DNA from 3 places in the Cypionkella sinensis genome. Region 3 is predicted to be linked to each of the others. Evidence: riboswitches for the same ligand, from Rfam matches in the RefSeq annotation. Region 3 holds a riboswitch; each other region holds the start of a gene.
The links. A riboswitch is a leader RNA that binds a small molecule or an ion and turns the genes downstream of it on or off. The one in region 3 is predicted to bind cobalamin.
Positions count from the first base shown of each region.

Region 1: it holds a riboswitch for cobalamin, as region 3 does, so the genes downstream of both, ACFOGH_RS15095 (DUF1636 family protein) here and ACFOGH_RS09215 (energy-coupling factor ABC transporter permease) in region 3, are expected to answer to the same signal.
Region 2: it holds a riboswitch for cobalamin, as region 3 does, so the genes downstream of both, ACFOGH_RS18310 (aromatic ring-hydroxylating oxygenase subunit alpha) here and ACFOGH_RS09215 (energy-coupling factor ABC transporter permease) in region 3, are expected to answer to the same signal.

Region 1 covers NZ_JBHRTO010000001.1:3,048,400-3,051,665, reverse strand. Annotated here, with positions in the region: gene ACFOGH_RS15100 (Gfo/Idh/MocA family protein) at 1-1,012, shown strand, start outside; cobalamin riboswitch at 1,067-1,281, shown strand; gene ACFOGH_RS15095 (DUF1636 family protein) at 1,313-1,756, shown strand; gene ACFOGH_RS15090 (ABC transporter ATP-binding protein) at 1,753-2,520, shown strand; gene ACFOGH_RS15085 (ABC transporter substrate-binding protein) at 2,529-3,266, shown strand, end outside.
Region 2 covers NZ_JBHRTO010000002.1:660,496-663,761, reverse strand. Annotated here, with positions in the region: gene mtaB (tRNA (N(6)-L-threonylcarbamoyladenosine(37)-C(2))-methylthiotransferase MtaB) at 1-345, opposite strand, end outside; gene dapF (diaminopimelate epimerase) at 342-1,178, opposite strand; tRNA gene ACFOGH_RS18315 (tRNA-Lys) at 1,275-1,350, shown strand; cobalamin riboswitch at 1,605-1,804, shown strand; gene ACFOGH_RS18310 (aromatic ring-hydroxylating oxygenase subunit alpha) at 1,874-3,112, shown strand; gene ACFOGH_RS18305 (2Fe-2S iron-sulfur cluster-binding protein) at 3,116-3,266, shown strand, end outside.
Region 3 covers NZ_JBHRTO010000001.1:1,850,461-1,853,726, reverse strand. Annotated here, with positions in the region: gene ACFOGH_RS09225 (cobyrinate a,c-diamide synthase) at 1-389, shown strand, start outside; gene cobA (uroporphyrinogen-III C-methyltransferase) at 386-1,138, shown strand; cobalamin riboswitch at 1,348-1,563, shown strand; gene ACFOGH_RS09215 (energy-coupling factor ABC transporter permease) at 1,596-2,261, shown strand; gene cobF (precorrin-6A synthase (deacetylating)) at 2,365-3,096, shown strand.

The DNA of each region.
Region 1 (3,266 bases), 1.2 Mb from region 3:
TCTGGAGCTGCACACTATCGCCGACATCACCCCGGATGCCGCTGAGCGCGCGCGTGTGACGCTTGGCTTTGCCCATGCTACCGCCGACTGGCGCACGATCATGGCGGACCCTGCGGTTGATCTCGTGTCGATCACCGCGCCCAACGCCTTGCACAAGGAAATGTCGCTGGCAGCCATCGCAGCCGGAAAGCATGTGTATTGCGAAAAGCCGCTTGCGCCGATGGCGGCGGATGCGCTGGAGATGACGCTGGCCGCCGAAGCAGCGGGGGTGAAAACCCAAGTCGGCTTCAACTATCTGTGCAACCCGATGCTGGCACTGGCGCGGGAAATGATTGCGGCGGGCGAATTGGGTGAGATTCGCGGCTATCGAGGCCTGCATGCCGAAGATTACATGGCCGACGCCAACGGTCCCTACACCTTCCGCCACGACCCCGCAGGCGGCGGCGCTTTGGCCGATATCGGCAGCCACGCGCTTGCCACCGCCGAGTTTCTCTGCGGCCCGATCAGCCGCGTGATGGGCGATGTTGTGACCATGATCGCCGAGCGCCCGGATGGCCGCGGCGGTCGCAAGGCGGTGATGGTGGATGACGTGGGCCGCGCCTTTCTGCGCTTTGAAAACGGCGCCACGGGCAGCATCGAGGGCAACTGGATCGCCACAGGCCGCAAGATGCAGCACGATTTTGAGGTCTATGGCACCAAGGGTGCACTGGCCTTCAGCCAGGAACATTTCAACGTCCTTAATTACTTCAGCACTACTGACGCCAAAGGCCGCCAAGGCTTTCGCCGCATCGAGGCCGGGCCAGATCATGCACCCTATGGTCTGTTCTGCGTCGCCGCAGGCCATCAGATTGGCTTCAACGACCTGAAGGCAATCGAGGTCGCAGGCTACATCAATGCCATCGCAGGCAAAGCGCCCGAGCCGTTCAACTTTCGCAAGGGTCTGCGGATTCAAAAATTGGTCGAAACCATTCACGCCTCATCCAAGGCTGGGGCATGGATGGATATCGCCTAAGGCGCAAAAGCGCCGCCGCCTGTCGCTGTTCGCATTGACAGCGGCGGGCAAATCCCGCTTCATGCCCGCGATGGTTTCGGCAGACGCAAAGTCGCGCCGGATGAAAAGGGAATACGGTGTGGTGTAGGCAAAAGCCGCCAAATCCGTGACTGCCCCCGCAACTGTAAGCGGTGAGCGAACCTGCAAAGTCCACTGCCCCAAAGGGGTGGGAAGGCGCAGGCCAGCCACGACCCGCGAGTCAGGAGACCTGCCATCATAGCCGAAACAATCATCCGGGCGGGGTGCCTGGGGAAGGATGCTATGATTGAACTGCAAGGGCCTGCGCAGGCCCAAGACCCTGCCATGCGGCAGAGCGCAAAACGCCATCAAATTCTGGTCTGCCAAACCTGTCGGCACAAGGACAGCCCGTGTTTCCCCGGCCTTGCGCTGTTGGAAAAGCTGCGTCTGGCGGTCAGCGAGGCCAAAGGGCTGGGGGAGGATTTCGAGATTTCCGGCACCGCCTGCATGGCGGGCTGTGATCGGCCCTGCACCGTGGCTTGGCGCGCGACGGGCAAGGCCACCTGGCTGTTCGGCGATATCGACCCGGACGCCGATATTGACGCGCTGGTCGATTTTGCCACGCTTTATCAACGGCTTGACGATGGCTGGTGCCGCGCCGCTGATCGTCCCGGCAAACTCGCGACATCGACGCTCGCCCGTATTCCCGCCGCGCTGATCGTTACCGCCGAGGGTCAGTTGCAATGACCGGACCTATTCTGGAAGCGCGCAATCTGTGTTGGGGGCCGCCGCGCCGCCCCGATATCTTGACCGACATCAGCTTTGCCATGGCCGAGGGCGAGGTGATGGCGATCTGCGGTGCAAACGGGGCGGGGAAATCCTCGCTTCTGCGTCTGCTTTATCGCTATGTGCCCCCCCGCAGTGGCACGGTCAGCCTGATGGGTCGCGATCTTTGGCTGCATACGGCGCGCGAAACTGCCCGCACCGTGGCAGCGGTGCTGCAAGAACAGCCGACCGACTTTGCCCTGACCGCACGGCAGATCGTGGCGCTGGGCCGTCTGCCGCATCGGGCAGGCTTTGCCAGTGCGGCGCTGCGCGACACCGAGGTCGTCAGCGCGGCCTTGGAGCGGCTGGATCTGGCGCGCTTTGCCGATATGCCGTTTGGCACGCTGTCGGGCGGCGAGAAGCAACGTGTCATGGTCGCCCGTGCGCTGGCGCAGGAACCGCGCGTGCTGATTCTGGATGAGCCGACCAACCATCTGGATATCCGCCACCAGCTTGAACTGCTGGCGCTGCTGCGCGGCCTTGGCCTGACGGTGATCTGCACCCTGCACGACCTGACCCTGGCCGCGCAGTTTGCCGACCGCGTGCTGGTTCTGGCCGATGGCCGGGTGCTGTCGGATGGCCCCCCTGATCTGGCGCTGTCCGAGCATCACATCGCCACCGCCTTCAATGTCACCGCCCGCGTGGACCGCTCTGGCCCCGCGCCGCGCTTCTCTTTTCATCTGTAGGAAAAACCATGAAATACGCTCTGATCGCCCTGTTGCTCTCTGCAACCTCGGCTGCCGCCTTTCCCGTCACGGTGAAAAGCTGCAACCGCGATGTCACCTTTGACGCCGCCCCGAAGGCTGCGATTTCCAACGATGTGAACCTGACCGAGATGATGCTGGTGCTGGGCCTGCGTGATCACATGGTCGGCTACACTGGCATTTCCGGCTGGAAAACGCTTGATCCCGAAATGCGCGAAGGCGTGGCCGAACTGCCCGAGCTTTCCGCGAAATATCCCAGCAAGGAAGTTCTTGCCGGGGCGGATGCCGATTTCTTCTTTGGCGGGTGGAACTATGGCATGAAGGTTGGCGGCGAAGTCACCCCTGAGACGCTGGAGCCTTTGGGCATCAAGACCTACGAGCTGACCGAAAGCTGCATCTTCGTCGGCCCCAAGGCGAAAAGCAGCATGGATGACATGTATAACGACCTGCTGAACCTTGGCCTGATCTTTGGCGTCGAAGACAAGGCAAAGGCGCTGGTCGAAGGTTACAAGGCGCAACTGGCCGAGGCTACCAAGGGCGTTGATCACAGCAACCCCCTGCGCGTGTTCGTCTATGACAGCGGCGAAGACACGCCGTTTACCGCCGGCAAATACGCCATGCCCACCGCCCTGATTGAGGCCGCAGGTGGCGTCAACATCATGGATGATCTGGACAAAAGCTGGGCCACCGTCGCGTGGGAGCCTGTGGTCGAGCGTAACCCGCAAGTG
Region 2 (3,266 bases), on a different contig from region 3:
TTCGGTGATGCCGATCAGGTCGGGGGCCTTCAGGCTGGCCCAAGTGGAAGCCTGCATTTTCTCGGTGTTGCCGATGACCTTGGTGACCTCGGACATGGCGGCGAAGGTTTCGGGCTCGGTTTGTGCGGCGCATCCGGTGACGATGATCTGTGCGCCGGGGTTTTCGCGGGCGAGTTTGCGGATTTCCTGTTTGGCCTGGCGCACGGCCTCTGCGGTGACGGCGCAGGTGTTGACCACGACAGCACCTTCGACACCTGCGGCGGCGGCGAGTTCCTTCATCGCCTCGGTTTCATAGGCGTTCAGGCGGCAACCGAGGGTGGCGAAGATCGGTGGGGCGGCGTTCATAGCGCGGCCAGAAAGGCGGGGGTCAGGGTGCCGCTGAACACGTGGGCGGTGGGGCCGGTCAGCCAGACGCCGTCGTCGCGCCAATCGACCTGCAGGGTGCCGCCGTCAGCCTCGACCGTCACCGCGCGCCCTGTGAGGCCGCGCAGATGGGCGGCTACGACGGTGGCGCAGGTGCCGGAACCGCAGGCGAGGGTAATGCCTGCGCCACGCTCCCACACCCGCATGCGCAGATGGTCGGGGGCGATGAGATGGGCGAATTCGACATTGGTGCGCTGTGGGAACAGCGGGTGATGTTCGATGCCGGGGCCTTCGGCGGGCAGGTCAACCGCTTCGGCGTCTTTGACGAAGAACACGCAATGTGGGTTGCCCATGCCCACGGCGGCGGGGGTGCCGGGCAGCGGCAGGTTTAAGGTATCGACGGCGTGGGACAGCGGGATCTCGGACCAATCGCGCTGCGGGTGGCCCATGTTCACCGAGACGCGGCCATCGGGCAGGCGTTTGGCATGCAGGGTGCCGCGTTGCGTGGTGAGGCTGAGGGCGTCGCTGCCAAGTTCGTGCATCATGTAATCGGACACGCAGCGGGTGGCGTTGCCGCAGGCCCCGGCGCGGGAGCCGTCGCTGTTCCAGAAATCCAAGGTGAAATCGGTGTCTTGCGAATCGCTGATCTCGGCCAGTTGGTCAAAGCCCGTGCCACGGTGGCGGTCGCCCAAAGCTTGTGCCAGTTTGGCGGTCACGACGGTATCGCGACCGCGTGAGTCGATGATGACAAAGTCGTTTCCGGCTCCGTGCATCTTCATAAAGGCAATCTGGCTTGGTGCTTTGCGGTTTTCCATGGCCCGCATATACGCCGCGCCGCAGCTTTTTGCCAGAGGGCGGCGTTTTGCCCCTTGACCCCATCCGCCCCGCCCCCTAATCAGCGCGGCAGTTGTGGGCCGGTAGCTCAGTTGGTAGAGCAGCTGACTTTTAATCAGCGGGTCATGGGTTCGAGTCCCGTCCGGCTCACCACCACACCTTAAGGCCCGACCGGAAACGGTTGGGCCTTTGGTTTTTCCGGGATCGAAATCAGCAACACTTACCGATGCAGGTCGACGATTCTGCGGGATCAGGCGCGCGGGATGGTCTGAAAAACGTCACGAGTTTTGCGGCTGATTTTCTGCCTGCGAATCGGGCTTCTTGCTTTGGATCGGCGGGGATTTATGGCAAGGTCTTTGATGTATCGGCAGAGGTCGTAAATGATCTATCCCGACATGCGGGGCCGTGATTTATGAGCGTTGTAAGGTGCCATTCGCAAGGATGGAGAATTGGGAAGCCGGTGTAATGCCGGCGCTGCCCCCGCAACGGTGATGAAGTTAAAGGCGTGACAGGAGGCCACTGAGGCGCAAGCTTTGGGAAGGTGTCGCGCTGGGGGTGAAAGTCCCGATTTCGCAGCCCGGAAACCAGCCTTGCCCCGAAAGATCAGCCCAGCCGGATGCGTCCGGTTTGCCAACACAACTGTCCGCGCGGGAGGCGGGGACTCATGAGGTGCCAGATGCTTAATTCAGCCGAAATCCATTCCGAACTGCTTGCCCGCCGCAAGGATTATGCCCTGAGCCATGCGCTTTATTGCGATGACGGGGTTTATGCCGCCGATCTGGAGCAGATCTGGTATCGCGAGTGGCTGTTTGCCGCCCCTGCTGCATCTCTGCCGAAAGCGGGCGCGTTCATGACCATGCAGGTCGGTGCCTATCCGGTGGTGATCACGCGCGGCAACGATGGCATGATCCGGGCGTTTCATAACGTTTGCCGCCATCGCGGCCAGCGGCTGTGCGCCAAAGAAACCGGGTCTTCGCCGAAACTCGTCTGCCCCTATCACCAATGGACCTATGATCTGGACGGCAAGCTGCAATATGCCCGCGACATGCAGGAAGGCTTCAACCCCGCCGAGCATGGCTTGAAGAAGGTGCATTGCGTCGATCTGGGCGGGATGGTTTTTATCTGCCTTGCGCAAGTGCCGCCGCCGATTGCCGAACTGGCCAAGACCATGCCGGGGTTCCTTGCCCCTTCGGGGTTGAAGGATGCCAAGGTGGCGTTCAGCTCGACCATCGTCGAGAATGGCAACTGGAAGCTGGTGATCGAGAATAACCGCGAATGCTATCATTGTGGCGGCTCGCATCCGTCTTTGTGCAGGACGTTCAGCGACAATCCGAAAATCGCGGCGATGAATGGCCCGAATGAGGCCAGCGGCGAGATTCTGGCGCATTGGACCCGGTGTGAGGCTGCAGGCCTGCCGTCGCGCTTCACCCATGACAAAGCGATGCAGTGGCGGTTGGCGCGGGTGCCTTTGTTGAACAACGCCGAAAGCTATACGATGGATACCAAGGCGGCGGTGGCCAAGCGGATGGGCGCGATGCCGTTCAATGATGCGGGCACGCTGTTGTTCTATCACTACCCGAACACTTGGAATCACTTCCTGGGCGATCATGCGATCACCTTCCGGGTGCTGCCGATCTCGGCCACCGAAACGCAGGTTACGACGACTTGGCTGGTGCATAAGGATGCGGTGGAAGGCGTGGATTACGATCTGAACCGGCTGACCGAGGTCTGGATGCACACCAATGACGAAGATCGTCTGGTGGTCGAGGAAAACCAGAAGGGCATTCTTTCACCTGCTTATGAGCCGGGGCCCTATTCGACGTTTCAGGAAGAAGGCGTGATCCAGTTCATTGACTGGTATTGCAACGTGATGACCGAGCGGATGGCGCCGAAGCCCGCCTTGGCGGCGGAGTAGATCATGGCGAAAACGCGTGCCAACTGGACTGCCGAGCCGTGGAACGACAGCCAGATGCTGGAATGTTCAATGGTGGTGCCGGAGAATGACGACACCGCTACCTTTGCCTTCCGCGCGCCGAATGGGGCGTGGTTTGATTATCAGCCGGGGCAGT
Region 3 (3,266 bases):
CCAAACTGCGCGCCTTTGCCGAAACCAAACCCGTGCATGGCGAATGCGGTGGCTATATGGCGATGGGCGCGGGCCTGATCGACGCGCAGGGTCTGCGCCACGAAATGGCGGGCCTTCTGGGCCTCGAGACCAGCTTTGCCAAGCGCCGGATGCATCTGGGCTACCGCATCGCCGCCACCCATGCGCCCTTTGCGGGCCATGGCGCGGGCGCGCGCCTGCGCGGCCACGAGTTTCACTATGCCACCATCGCAGCACAACCCGATGCCCCCCTTGCAGAAGTCCGCGATGCCACCGATACAGCAGTGCCTGAAACCGGCTCCATGCGGGTGCAACCGGGTGGTGGTCAGTCCTCTGGCACCTTCTTTCATCTGATCGCAGAGGCGACATGAGCGGTTTTGTATCTTTTGTATCCTCTGGCCCCGGCGACCCGGAGTTGCTGACGGTGAAGGCCGTGCAGCGCTTGGCCGCCGCCGAGGTGGTGCTGTTTGATGATCTGTCCTCGGGGCCGATCCTTGGCCATGCGCCGCAAGCCGATCTGATCGCGGTGGGCAAGCGGGCAGGGCGACCCTCGCCCAAGCAAGATCATGTCAGCCGTCTGCTGGTCGATCACGCTTTGGCCGGGCAAAAGGTGGTGCGGTTGAAATCCGGCGACAGCGGCATGTTCGGGCGGCTGGAAGAAGAGATCGTGGCCCTGCAAGCCGCTGGCATCCCTTACGAAATCATTCCGGGTGTCACCTCGGCCTCTGCCGCTGCCGCAGCCTACGGCATCCCGCTGACCCGCCGCCTGACCGCGCGCCGCGTGCAGTTCATCACCGGGGCCGATGTCACCGGCGGCCTGCCCGAGACGACCAACATGGCCGCTCTGGCCGATCCGATGGCGACCACGGTGGTATATATGGGCCGGCGCACCTTCGCCGCCTTGGCCGCCAAACTGATCGCCCACGGCCTGCCCGCCGAGACGCCCGCGCTGCTGGCCGAGGCCGTCTCGACCCCCGATCAACAGATCACCCGCCACACGGTTGAAAGCCTCGTCGCGCATTTGCAAGACGCCCAAAGCCCACATCCGGCGCTGATCTTCTACGGCCCCTTGGCCGATTTTGCGGGCCAGAATGCCGACGACCCTGGGGCCGCACCTTAACCGAAACGGTCCCGATTTTGGCGTGCCACCACAACATATTGTGGTATTTCGTGGAAAATCCGCTGAAGACCACAAGTCATTCCCAGCGGGGAAGGGGCATCTTGCCCCAGATGGCTCATGCTTGCGCATGGCACGGGCCCTGACCGCGCCCCATGTCGTGCAACGGTCGCGAAAAGACGCATTTCTGCTTGCGCAAACCCAAGCTGCAGTGCCAAGTGAACATGCAAGGTGTCCTGAAAACGCAAAGCGTCTGGACTGAAACGAGAATGGGGAAAGGGTGGACCAATCGGCACCCCAAGCCCCAGCCGCCCCCGCGACTGTATGCGGAGAGCGTGCTTCCAATATGCCACTGGCCGCAAGGCTGGGAAGGCGGAAGCCCGCATCGACCCGCGAGCCAGGAGACCGGCCCTGCAAAGAAACGCAAAAAACCGTCGGGTGTGACGGGATGGAGAGTAACATGCATATCGAACCGGGCCTCGTATCCGAGGCCAAACTGGCGTTGTCCTATGCCACCGCCGCCACCGCTGCCGCCTATGCGGGCAAACTGGCGTTTGACGATCTGAAGCAGCGCGGGCTGGTGTCCCTGTCGGCACGCGTGGCGCTTTGCACGGTGCTGGTTTTCGTGTTCTTCGAAGTGCTGCCGCATTTCCCGATTGGCGTCTCCGAGGTGCATCTCATCCTTGGCTCGACCCTGTTTCTGGTGTTTGGCGCCGCCCCTGCGGCCCTTGGCCTGATGATGGGCCTGCTGATCCAAGGCCTGTTCTTCGCCCCGCAAGACGTGCCGCAGTATGGCATGAACTTGACCACCCTGCTGGTGCCGCTGTTCGCGCTGCAAGCACTGGCCACCAAAGTGATCCCGACCAAAATGGCCTATGTCGATCTGCAATACCGTCAGGCCCTGATGCTGTCGACCGCCTATCAGGGCGGCATCGTGGCATGGGTGGCGTTCTGGGCGGTCTACGGCCAAGGCTTCGGCGCGGCCAATCTGGCGGCCATCGGCAGCTTTGGCTTCTCGTATATGCTGGTCATCCTGATCGAGCCTGTGGTCGACCTGGGCGTGCTGGCGCTGGCAAAACTGGGCCGCGCCTCCAGCCTGACCACCCCGCGCCTGCACACGGCCTAAGGGCGTTCAACTGGCCGCGATGGCTCTGGTCGCGCGGCTCAGAAGGCTTTAGAGATCAACGCGCCGGTCCTTGGGGTCGGCGCGTTTGCTTTGGGGGGCTGCGATGTTTGACCTGACCTTGATCGGTATCGGCACCGGCAACCCGGATCATCTGACCCTGCAAGCGATCAAGGCGATCAATGCTGCCGATCTGATCCTGATCCCCCGCAAGGGCGAGGGCAAGGCAGATCTGGCCGAACTGCGCCTTGCGATCTGCCGCGATGTCCTGACCAACCCCGCCACCCGGATCGTCGAGTTCGACCTGCCGGTGCGGGATGAGACCATCCTTGATTACAAGGCCCGGGTAGAGGATTGGCACGACCGGATTGCAGGCGTCTGGAAGGCGGCGATGGGGGATGCTGCCCAAGTGGCGCTGCTGGTCTGGGGCGACCCTAGCCTGTACGATTCCACCCTGCGGATCGCGGCACGGCTGGCACCGGATCGGGTGCAGGTGGTGCCGGGGGTGACGTCTATTCATGCCCTGACAGCCGCGCATGGCATCGCCCTGAATGAGATCGGCGCGCCCTTTGTGGTGACAACCGGGCGAAGGCTGCGGGATGAGGGGTTCCCTTTGGGCGTCGATACGGCGGTGGTGATGCTGGACGGGGAGTGTTCGTTTCAGGCGCTGGACCCGGCAGGGCTGCATATCTGGTGGGGGGGGTATGTGGGGATGGCCGAGCAGGTCATCGTCGAGGGGCCGCTGGCCGAAGTGGGCGCGCAGATCGTGGCCCTGCGGGCAGCCGAGCGGGCGCGGCATGGCTGGATCATGGACATCTATCTGCTGCGGCGGGGCTAGGATTTGGCCGGTCCCAACTCGGGACCTTTTTTGTTTGTTTTATATCAATGACTTAGAGGTGTGGTTTTAAGGGTTTGTTAAGGTTCTACCGCGGTGGGGTAAACTCAGCCTACCACGCGTATGGTTATCAAATTCGCCCACCAATCGCCAATGCAAGATACCTGTCGTCC